Regions from separate parts of the Virgibacillus kimchii genome, predicted to be linked through region 1. Evidence: riboswitches for the same ligand, from Rfam matches in the RefSeq annotation. Region 1 holds a riboswitch; the other holds the start of a gene.
The links. A riboswitch is a leader RNA that binds a small molecule or an ion and turns the genes downstream of it on or off. The one in region 1 is predicted to bind S-adenosylmethionine.

Region 1 (5,550 bases):
GCTACAAATTCTAGCCCCAGATCTCCTTCGAAATGTCCACGATATACTTTAATTTTGCCCATTGCTCCTCTTCGGTCAAAATATTACCGTGGTGCGTAGAAGCAAAACCGCACTGTGGACTGATGCATAATTGTTCCAAGGGCACATATTTTGTTGCTTCCTCCACACGTGCCTTTATGTTTTCCTTGTCTTCCAGCTCACCGTGTTTAGAAGTAAAAACGCCTAATACAACCCTGGGCCCGTCATTTGGAATGTATTCCAATGGCTTGAAATCACCGGAACGGTCATCATCATATTCCAGGAAGAACCCATCAACTTTTTCTTTGGCAAACAATGTTGGAGCGATCTTGGCATAACTCCCTTCAAATGCCCAGTTGGAGCGGTAGTTTCCACGGCAGAGGTGGGTAGTTACAGTAAGATCTTCCGGTTTATCCTCCAGTACACCATTGGCTACACGTAATGCCAAGTCGATTAATTCTTCCCGCGAGTAGCCACTGTCATTGAATGGGATTTCCGGGGCATTCAGGCCGGCAATATACACATCATCCAGCTGCAGGTAGCGGCATCCTGCATCATAAAAGGCCTTTAGTGCATCACGGTATGCCTGAATAATATCATTGGCATATTCTTCAATATCAGGATAAATATCAAGATTGCGGATCCCGGCATTAAATAGCTGATTTGGACTCGGAATAGTTTGTTTTGCAATGGCACGATCCCCAACAATTTCTTTGAATTGGATCACTAGCGTTGCATTAAAAAGTAAAAACAATGTCAATCAATAAATCTGGTAGCTTCAGTTATTTAGTTCAATTTTCTGATAAATACCTAGTTTTATTCGAGAAAAAAAGTTAATATGCTTTAAAGGTAGCCCTTCATCCATTTTTAGAATTTTATATATTTATTAGTTAACTGGATCGTAGCTTAGATCATCTAAGTGCAAAACCTCCTCTGATTCGTATTGTGCCAAGGTTTCATTAAAAACCTTTTCGTGGTCCAGCCTTCGTCGTCCATTGGATGATCGTTCTGGTTTCCTGAATAATTCGGAAATAAAAAATGTCATGGATTGTGACCAGAAATCACGGGTCCAACGCAACATTTCGACTAAAGTTCCTTCATAGCCCAACTTGTTTTTCATTAACAGGGTTAGGCAGAAAGTAATCATAGCTATTAGTATTTGATTGTATACAGCGTTTTCACTCTTTCCATACAGTTTTTTGATAACCAGATGTTGCTTTATCCATTTGAAAAACAATTCAATTTGCCAGCGATGCCGGTAAATATCACTGATTTCCTGTGCACCGACGGTTGCATCGTTACACACAATTCGGATCTGGTTCCCTTCGCTGTCTACAGTTTCTATTAACTGCAGCGGATTCTTCATGTTTCCAATCTTCACGATCGCATGCCTGGAGATTGAAGAATCCTCATCTACCGGCAATTCCTCGATGACATTTACAACAGTATTCGATTTAATTCTTGTGGCAAACCGGATACCTTTTTCACAATAATAATCAAACTTAGCAAAGTTGAAATAACCTCGATCGAAGACATGAAGGACCCCTTTATCCGGCACAATTAATGAATCCAACTGAGTTTCATCAGCAGGTCTTGCAGGGGTAAGTATCATATCATTTGGATAAGAGATATCATCACAAAAGACGATGGAAGTATGCATCTTCACTCCCGCTTTTGTCTCCCGAAAATCTGCCCATTCATATTGGCTGAGACACATGGAAATGGTCGATGAATCAATCAGATGAAGCTTTCCAAGTGATTTGTCTGTCATTGTTGGGCCAAGTATTTGGTGCAGCTTTTGAATTAAATGATGCAGGATCGCCTGAAAAATCTCGGGTGGAATATCTCCATTTTTTCGAGAGAGTTGTGATTTACTAATGCTCTCTATACCAACAAGTCTTTGCACCGTTTTCTTTCGTTTAATCGTATCACTTATCCGCTTCAGACTATCTAAGTTTTTTAACTGGGCATAGATAAAAGCATTCGTAAACGTAAGTACATCAAGCTTTTTGACGTATTTGTCAACTTCGGCATGATCAATCATTTTTTGTATTACCTTTGAATCTAATGGATGAATGTATTCCTTGAATACAGTTTTTATGGTATTATTGTCCATGGTTTCTCCTTATAGTTAGGGATTTGGACAGGACTACCATACCCTAATTATAAGGTTTTTTTAATGGATTTTAAAGTGAAAAGATCTAATATTACCAACTTTCAAATAAAATATTTTACTTGATTTTTTAATATTATTTTCCTGCAACGCTAGTGGAATTGGATAAAGTCTTTCACATGTGGATGGTCCGGGTTAAAAGAAATTCTTCCATTCACACGTACATCATATCTCTCAGTTTCCTCTCCGTTAAATTGAAATCCTTGCTCCGGTACGTAACCCTCTACACCGTTTAAATGTTCCAGGAAATCCGTGTGCCAAAATCTGCGCCGGATTTCCCCATCTGTTACAGCCTCGAGTCCGACTTCAATTTGTTTATTTATGATCTTTTTTATTTCTTCTGTTTCAATTTCGCGGAGTTTTTCCGCAGAAATGCTGCCTTTCTGATAATCCTTTCTAGCCTGGTGAATTCTTCCCGGTCTTAATAAACTGCCTACATGGTCTGCTCTGAATGGAGCTTTTACTATTGTTTTTGTCATATTATTTTTCTCTCCCTGATCTTATTTTTTTTAAGCATCCTATCAATATAAATGCTTATGGCAAAATAGCAAAAGAACGCACCGGAAATCCTGTTGCTTTTTCCGGTTTTGGGCTAATGTTAAAGATTACCTCGCCTTTTGCTGGAAGCTGATCCAGGTTAGTCAGTAATTCAACCTGGAATGTATCCTGTTCCAGGACATAGTATTCACCGATGAGTGATCCATTCTTACGTAAATCAACAGCTGCATCCGTATCAAAGGTTTCATGTCCAACCGCATTGATGTTCCTTTCCTCAAATAGAAATTTCAATGCATCTATTCCCCAGCCGGGCGTGTGACTGTTTCCTTCTTTGTCATTATTTTCAAATGCTTTTTTGTCCGGCCAGCGTTTATGCCAATCTGTCCGTAATGCCACAAAAGTTCCTGCTTCTATTTGTCCATGCTCTTTTTCAAATTCCAAAATGTCATTCTTCGTTAGAATAAAATCATTATTTTCTGCTGCTTCTTTCGATTTGTCAATTACGACAAGCGGGAGAACAACTTCCTTTAAGTTCAGTTCTTCCAGAAACCGTTGATCACGAACAAAATGGATCGGCGCATCAATATGTGTGCCATACTGCCCTGGAAAGTTAAACCGCTGTGCAAAAAAACCGTCATCATGCGTAAAAAGCGTATTGAATTCTGCATCTTCAAAAGCCGGGAAATGTGGGGAATCCGGCCCGAATGTATGTGTAAGATCAACCCATTCTTTCTCTTTCAATAATTCAATTGCCTTCCATAATTCGTTTTCTGTTTTTACCGTTGTCATAAAGATCACCTCATCAATGTATTTTAAGAGGGCCGCAAGCTCAGTAAAAGAAATCATCCCTTTCCTTCTGCAGTCAGGAAAGAGCGAAGAACATAAAAAACCCTCTTCTTTTGCCATAGACAAGAAGAGGGTTGAATACACAAATTAAGGTATCTTCTCTTCTTATCTTCTAGCATAAAGCTACTGGAATTGGCACAGTACTCGTGAAAGTCCGTTGCCGAGGCTTCAAAGGGCCAGTCCCTCCACCTCTCTGGATAAGAATTGTACTCCGGAGTATTAAGTTATTGAATACTATCATATACTTTGGAAAATTAATTGTCAACGGAAATTTTCCAAACCTTACATTCCAAAAGTTTTTTCATGAGATTATGTAACAATCTACTGTAAGTATAAGGTTATTATTCTATAACGGTTAAAATTCCGATATAAGTTGATTTGTGTTCAAACAATTATTCACGTTATTCCCCCAACTAAACGAATAACATGGTGAAATATAATTAGCAACTACATAGGTATTGTGGCGGTTGGTCATCGTTCCTTGTCCCTTAAGCCACGTGATAGCTTAGGGAAGGGGGGTAGGATGACGACATATGAAGTGCTTAGTTGCACTTATGCAGATAAGGAAGGTAATACTTCATTATCTGTAAAAGAAGTAACCGCTCCCTCACCAGGCCAGCGATTACTTCTTTTAGTTAGATAACATGTTTTAACGGCCAGCTGCACTTAATGCAGTTTGTAGTTGCCTAGAACCGGGTAGTTCACGCTACTCGTTTCCTTACTCTAAGTATATTATAAAATTAATTTCATTATTTTCATCACGGTGGAAAGTACGATGAATGGTGGTTTTAAGAAAGTTTAGTACAAGGTTGGCGTGTTGCTCGGAAGACTATTAAGCGAACTGTGGGGAATTAGACCGTTATACATTTTGTTTGGAACGATTATTTGTACAGTATCTTTATTGGGATTGGTACTCCCATACTTCAGATTTATCGATGCGCCAGCTGAAAGAACAATGACATCCTAATCACGAAATAATTATGTATAATAAGCCTGCCAAGGAGGAAGTATAAACCTGTGATAAGCAGAAAGGTGACACAAAATATGAATTTGATTAGGAGGTTTACCATGGGAATTTTAAGTGGAAACCCAACAGATGAACCAATGCATTATGGTGGTATACAGTATCTGGTCATCTTTATTGACAACAGAGGCAGCTATTGCGGGCCACCAGACGTTATATAACCACGCTGGTGACGAGGACCTGAAGAGATTGATACAAGAAACAATCCAGCAGTACAGGCAGCATGTTAATGAAATCAAAACGCTGCTGCAGGAAAATGGTGTGGGCTTGCCTCCAACACCACCCGAGCGTCCGCAAGCCAAATTGGAAGATATTCCTGATGGTGCACGTTTTATGGATCAGGAAATTGCTGCAACCATATCTGCTGAAATAGCAGCGGGGTTGGTCGCATGCAGTACAATAATGGGGCAGTCCATTCGCGAAGATGTAGGAATGATGTTTGGTCAATTTCATACGCAAAAGGCTGCATTAGGAACAAAGTTTCTTCAGCTTAACAAGGAAAAAGGATGGATGATACCGCCTCCGCTTCATCATCATAAAACCGAAGAGAGTTAAGGCAGCGAGAGCGGACTTTAGGGTCTGCTCTTTTATTTTCATTAGCATACAACCCATGACATTTGTCATATACCTCCCTTGACATTTATGTCTTCCAACCCTCTTGATTTTCGCCTAATATAGATTCCAAAGAGAAAGTCTTATTAGGAGGAAAACATGAGTAGAAAAAAACAAGCACAATTGAGAAAAAGTGTAGCGGCATTTGCAAATGCGACAGGAAAGCAAGTATTATTCAGTTGATCAATACGATACTTCCATTCTTTTTGCTCTGGTTCCTTGCATACCAGAGTTTATCCGTATCCATCTGGCTTACACTTGCACTTTCTGTTGTTGCATCAGGGTTTGTTATTCGGATATTTATTATTTTTCATGATTGTACACATGGCTCTTTTTTCAAAAGCAGCAAAGCAAATCGGCTGGTCGGGACAATTACCGG
Region 2 (5,550 bases), 830 kb from region 1:
GAAACACTATTAAAAGATTACGAAGGAACGGCGCTAATCGTCTCTCATGATCGAAAATTTCTTGAAAACATTGCTTTACGTATTCTTACGATCGAAAATAAAGAGATTTCCTTATTCGAAGGCTCCTATCTGGAATACAAGAATTACGTACCTCATAAGGCAGATCCAAACGAAGACGAACTACAAGTAATTGAAACGAAAATTTCCGAAGTATTAAGTAAGCTCAGCATCGATCCTTCTGAACAACTCGATGAAACGTTTCAACATTTGATAGCACGAAAAAAAGAACTGGAAAATCGTAAAAATTAATGGTCGTAACGGAATCAGGCACATATTAAGCCAGCAGTTATGGAAATTGCTGGCTTAATATGCATTAAAATAATACGCTTGTATTCTTCTAAAATTAATTATTCATTTACTGCTTTTGCAACAGGTGGAACCTGCATATTCTTCGGTTTAATATAAATAATCCCTGTAATAAATAAAGAGAGAACAGCTGCAAAACCAAACAGCCCCAGCAAACCAACTTCATGCAGGACTTCAAAGAATACAACTGGCACTGCCACCAGCATCACACTGGCCAGGGCAGATGTCATTCCCTTCATAGATTTCGTATCAAATTGTAACATCCATTTTCCATAAGAAGTCACTAAAGTCACGATAAGAATCGTGGCAATATTGGTGGACATACCAATCCAAACCGGATGTATATCCAGGAAAAAGGAGGTTGGATGCCACCCGCCTAAATGGTACCAGATTAATCCTGACGCAAAACCGGTGAGCAGCGAGCTAACTACCGCACTCCTGGTTACCACCGGCCAAAATATCGCTGCAACAACAGGAGCAAAGGTAGCAGAATTTCTGACTGTCCATGCCAGCACATTCCACCAGGCGGATTGCTCTGTCCGGAGCAATCCAAATACGATCATCAACCCGGTTAAAAGAAGCAGCGACCATTTTGTATACTTGATCAATTGCTGGTTGCTTGCGCTTGGAAATACTGCACTACCAACATCTTTACCAAGACTTGTCGCCCCGGAAAATTGACACGGCCCGCCCCAGCCGAGTGCACAGGCCCAAACACCTAAGAAAAACAGACCAACCAGCGGTGCAGGCAATACTTCCATCAAATACTGCGGCAACGCGATTAATCCTAAATTTCCATCCGGAACAACAATAGCTGCAGCTAAACCGAATAATACACCGCAGATAATAAAAGGTATTCCCATGAAAACAGCACCGATCATTCCTTTTTTACCCTCTTCAGGTGTTTTACAGGATAAGGCCATCTGGAAAGCTGCCTGAGCCAAAATGACATTCACCAAAAATGTTCCAAACCAAGCGACAATCACTTGAAGGCCGGCACCGCCAAGCTGAAACATTTCCGGCCGATCGATCGCTAATTGCTGTAAACCTGCAATGCCGGGGTTGATAAAAAAGGCGATCATACCAACTATAAACATGAGCAAAAACATGATCGTATTCATGGATTGCGTAAAGGCAACCGACCACATCCCCCCTGCCTGCAGATAAATGAACAATAGTATGGCAGTAAAAGCAACTGAATAACTTAGTGAAATATCCGTAAACACATTCAATGCGGAAGCAAATGCAATTGCAGTGGCAACAGACCACATTGGAAATGCAAATGCTGTAATTGCACCGGATATCGCTTTAGCGCGCCTGCCGAATTTATCCCCGATCAGCCCGGAAACTGTTACCATCATTTTATTACGAAAAGGCTTAATCATAAGAAAAGCAATGATCAGTACCTGTACAGTTTCTGCTACACCATACCAGATGGCAGAAACCCCTGTCAGATAAGATAGTTCAACAATCGATATGTAGGTTGACCCGGAAAACAGTCCGGTAATACAAAAGGCCACCGTCCACCATCTGAAATTCCGTCCCCCAATAAAGAAGTTCTCCCCATTAGATGCCTTCCTTTTCGCCACATTACCGGCAATAATCAGTAAGAATGTATAAATAAGCGCAAAAGAAATCATCCAAACGCCATATGAAGTCATTATTTTCCCCCTCCAATAATACCTGCAGTTATTTAAACCTTTTTCCAATCAAGTTTAATCTCAATACCTGTATCCCGGAACAGATTGTAGGCAGGACACCTTTGTTTAACCAGACTCTTTAGTTTTGCAATGGATTCGGTACTTTCTTCTGTTTCAAAGAAAACCACATTCTTCACTTGATGGTAGTGCGGGCTCACGTCTGCAGTGCCTGCTATTCCACGTCGGTCAAGTATTCCCTCCGTTTCAGCAGAAATGTTATCGAAAGAAAAACCGATCTCTTCAGCTATCATTTCAATGACTATTAATATACATCCATTAAATGATCCCAATATATACTCCATTGGAGTTGGAGCTTTGTTTGTCCCGCCTAATTTTTCCGGTTCATCTACCGTAAAACTAAAATCTCTTATATTATTTTCATTGGCAAATTTTCCAATTCTGTTAGAAGACGCTCGAATGGTCCTGTGATTTTGGTTTTGTCTGCTTTCTGTCTGTTTCATCACTTTCCTCCTTTTTTCCTTTCATAGATTTGTTCATTTAGTTAGCACTTGATTTTATCCGCACGCAAAAACCCCCTTTTATCCAAAAGATAAAAGGGGGTTGGAAATTCGGCTTATAGAAAAACGTGCCCTTCTTATCTTTCAGACGATTGTCTGCTGGAATTAGCACCGTTTCACATGGTTTTACCTGTGAATGGTTGCTGCGGGCTCATCGGACCAGATTCCTCCACCGCTCTTGATAAGAATCTATTAAATTTGTTTACCATATTACATGGGAACCTTTTTAATGTCAACTATGTTTATAACGAAAGTATGAATAAAATGATGGCTTTGCCAAATACTCTAAACCTCTAATTCAGTTGAAAATACAATGACAGTGATAGGCTTCTGTATATTAGGAAAAATTTTTAAACATAAAGAATCGAAGTCATTGACAACTTTACTATAGTAGTTTATCATTGTATTTAATTCAAAATACATTAATTAAGATTAAATATATTTGAGGTGAATATAATTGGAAAAAGAAAATTTATCACTAAAAATATTTGTCGTCCTCATGAAATCCACAAAAACTCTTGAGGAAATCATTAAAAAAGATATTAGCAGCCACGGAATGAAAAGCTCGGATTTTATGGTACTGGAAGCATTGTACCATAAAGGCAGCCAGACTGTACGGGAAATATCAAATGCCGTTCTCATTAACACCGGATCCATTACCTATGTCATTGACAAGCTTGAAAAGAAAGGCTATGTCAAACGCAGACACTGTAAGGATGACCGCCGTGTCGTCTACATCGACATTACAGAGGATGGCACAAAGCTGATGGATGAAATTTTCCCCAAGCACCAACAGGTAATTGAGGAGTTGTTTGCAGACGTTTCCGAAGAAGATAAACAAACGGTGATTGATGTGCTCAAAAAAGTTGGAAAAAGAGGAGATAAATCATCATGAAGAAAACAGCAGGGATCCACCATATTACCGCAATTGTCGGTCACCCACAGGAAAACGTGGATTTTTATGCAGGTGTATTGGGCCTGAGAATGGTAAAAAAAACAGTCAACTTTGATGACCCGGGCACCTATCACTTCTATTTTGGGAATGAAGGCGGGAAACCCGGTACCATTATTACCTTTTTCCCTTGGGCAGATGCTCAGAAAGGAAAAATTGGGGATGGCCAGGTCGGCGTTACCTCCTATGCGGTTCCAGCCGGGTCACTCTCCTTCTGGAAAAAGAGACTGGAAAAATTCGATATTGACTATAATGCACAGGAGCGCTTTGGAGAAACTTATGTCACTTTCACTGACCCGCACGGGCTGAAACTGGAGCTCGTGGAACGGGAACAAGGAGAACAAAACACTTGGACAATTGGTGAAGTCACCCCTGATGTAGCAATCAAAGGTTTTGCAGGCGCCATTTTATATTCCTCCCAACCGGCTAAAACAGCAGCGCTGCTGGAAGATGTGATGGGGCTTGAAAAAGTTGGTGAGGAAGATGAATTCGTTCGTTTTCAAGCCTACGGAGATATCGGAAATATCATTGATGTAAAAATAACTGCAAACGGGCGCGGACAAATGGGTGTTGGCATGGTTCACCATATTGCCTGGCGTGCAGAAGATGATGAAGATCAATTGGGTTGGAAAAAACTTGTACAGCAAAATGGCTATATGGTAACACCGGTAAAAGACAGAAATTATTTTAATGCTATTTATTTCAGAGAGCATGGAGAAATTTTATTTGAAATTGCCACAGATCCTCCCGGGTTTGCTCACGATGAATCTTCCGAAACGATGGGGACTCAACTAAAGCTGCCGGAGCAATACGAACAATACCGCGGTCGCCTTGAAAAAACACTGATCCCTGTAGAAGTTAAGAACCTTGATGAATAGGAAGGATTTTATGATCACGATTGACCCCAAAGTAAAAACAGCAAGAGAGAATTATAAACTGTTAACCGGTACCATTATTCCAAGACCGATTGCATTTGTTACAAGCAGTAATCATAATGGTGTCATTAACGGAGCACCATTCAGCTTTTTTAACGTAGTTTCATCCGACCCTCCAATGATTTCACTGGCGATTCAGCAAAGAGACGGATCTCCTAAAGATACGGCGAGGAACATTATGGGGGAGAAAGAATTCGTTGTGCATAGTGTTGATGAAGAACGCGTAGATAAAATAAATATAACAGCTGCCTCCCTGCCCGCAGATCAAAGTGAGATTGATAAAGCAGGACTCACCCTGGTGGACAGTGATGCCGTATCCATACCGGGAATCAAGGAAGCAAAAGTCCGTATGGAATGTACGCTGGAGCACGTTATTCCTTTGGGAAAGGAACAGAAAACTGATTTAATTATAGGAAGAATCCAGAAGTACCATTTAGCTGAAGAAATTTATCTCAAAGACGACAAAATTGACTTCAATGCTTTAAATACTGTAAGCCGATTAGCAGGCCCTAATTATACTAAACTGGGAGGATTATTTTCCATCGAACGTCCAAAATAACGAAAGATCGAAAGGAGAAAAAGGAATGAAACATATTTTTCAAAAAGGAAATGATCAGTCAAAACCAACATTACTTTTATTACACGGAACTGGTGGTACGGAACAAGATCTGCTGCCTCTCGCGGAAAGAATTGACCCTGATGCCAATGTATTAAGTGTCAGAGGGAATGTATCAGAGAACGGAATGCCTCGCTTTTTCCGCAGATTAGCTGAAGGCGTATTTGACGAAGAGGATCTTATTTTTCGAACAGAAGAATTAAATAATTTCCTGGATGATGCCGCTGAAGAACATGGTTTTGACAGAAATAACATTGTCGCCGTCGGTTATTCCAATGGTGCCAACATTGCTGCAAGCCTGATGTTCCATTATAAGGATGCATTACGCGCAGCATCCCTTCATCATCCCATGGTACCGAGACGCGGCATTGAATTACCGGACTTAACCGGAAAAGATGTACTGATTGCCGCCGGAAAAAATGACCCTATTTGCCCTGCACAAGAGTCGGAAGAACTTCATTCA

Region 2: it holds a riboswitch for S-adenosylmethionine, as region 1 does, so the genes downstream of both, ACZ42C_RS16810 (OsmC family protein) here and ACZ42C_RS12730 (cyclase family protein) in region 1, are expected to answer to the same signal.

The regions. Positions count from the first base shown of each region.
Region 1 is NZ_AP043951.1:2,650,927-2,656,476, reverse strand. Features, by position in the region: partial or broken gene ACZ42C_RS12745 (uroporphyrinogen decarboxylase/cobalamine-independent methonine synthase family protein) at 11-742, opposite strand; gene ACZ42C_RS12740 (IS4 family transposase) at 905-2,134, opposite strand; partial or broken gene ACZ42C_RS12735 (5-methyltetrahydropteroyltriglutamate--homocysteine S-methyltransferase) at 2,290-2,670, opposite strand; gene ACZ42C_RS12730 (cyclase family protein) at 2,726-3,478, opposite strand; SAM riboswitch class I at 3,638-3,739, opposite strand; partial or broken gene ACZ42C_RS12725 (DUF3231 family protein) at 4,604-5,114, shown strand; partial or broken gene desA (Delta(5) desaturase DesA) at 5,271-5,550, shown strand, end outside.
Region 2 is NZ_AP043951.1:3,477,343-3,482,892, reverse strand. Features, by position in the region: gene ACZ42C_RS16820 (Vga family ABC-F type ribosomal protection protein) at 1-309, shown strand, start outside; gene ACZ42C_RS16815 (sodium:solute symporter family protein) at 408-2,027, opposite strand; gene ACZ42C_RS16810 (OsmC family protein) at 2,060-2,527, opposite strand; SAM riboswitch class I at 2,659-2,772, opposite strand; gene ACZ42C_RS16805 (MarR family winged helix-turn-helix transcriptional regulator) at 3,042-3,479, shown strand; gene ACZ42C_RS16800 (ring-cleaving dioxygenase) at 3,473-4,414, shown strand; gene ACZ42C_RS16795 (flavin reductase family protein) at 4,425-5,030, shown strand; gene ACZ42C_RS16790 (alpha/beta hydrolase) at 5,056-5,550, shown strand, end outside.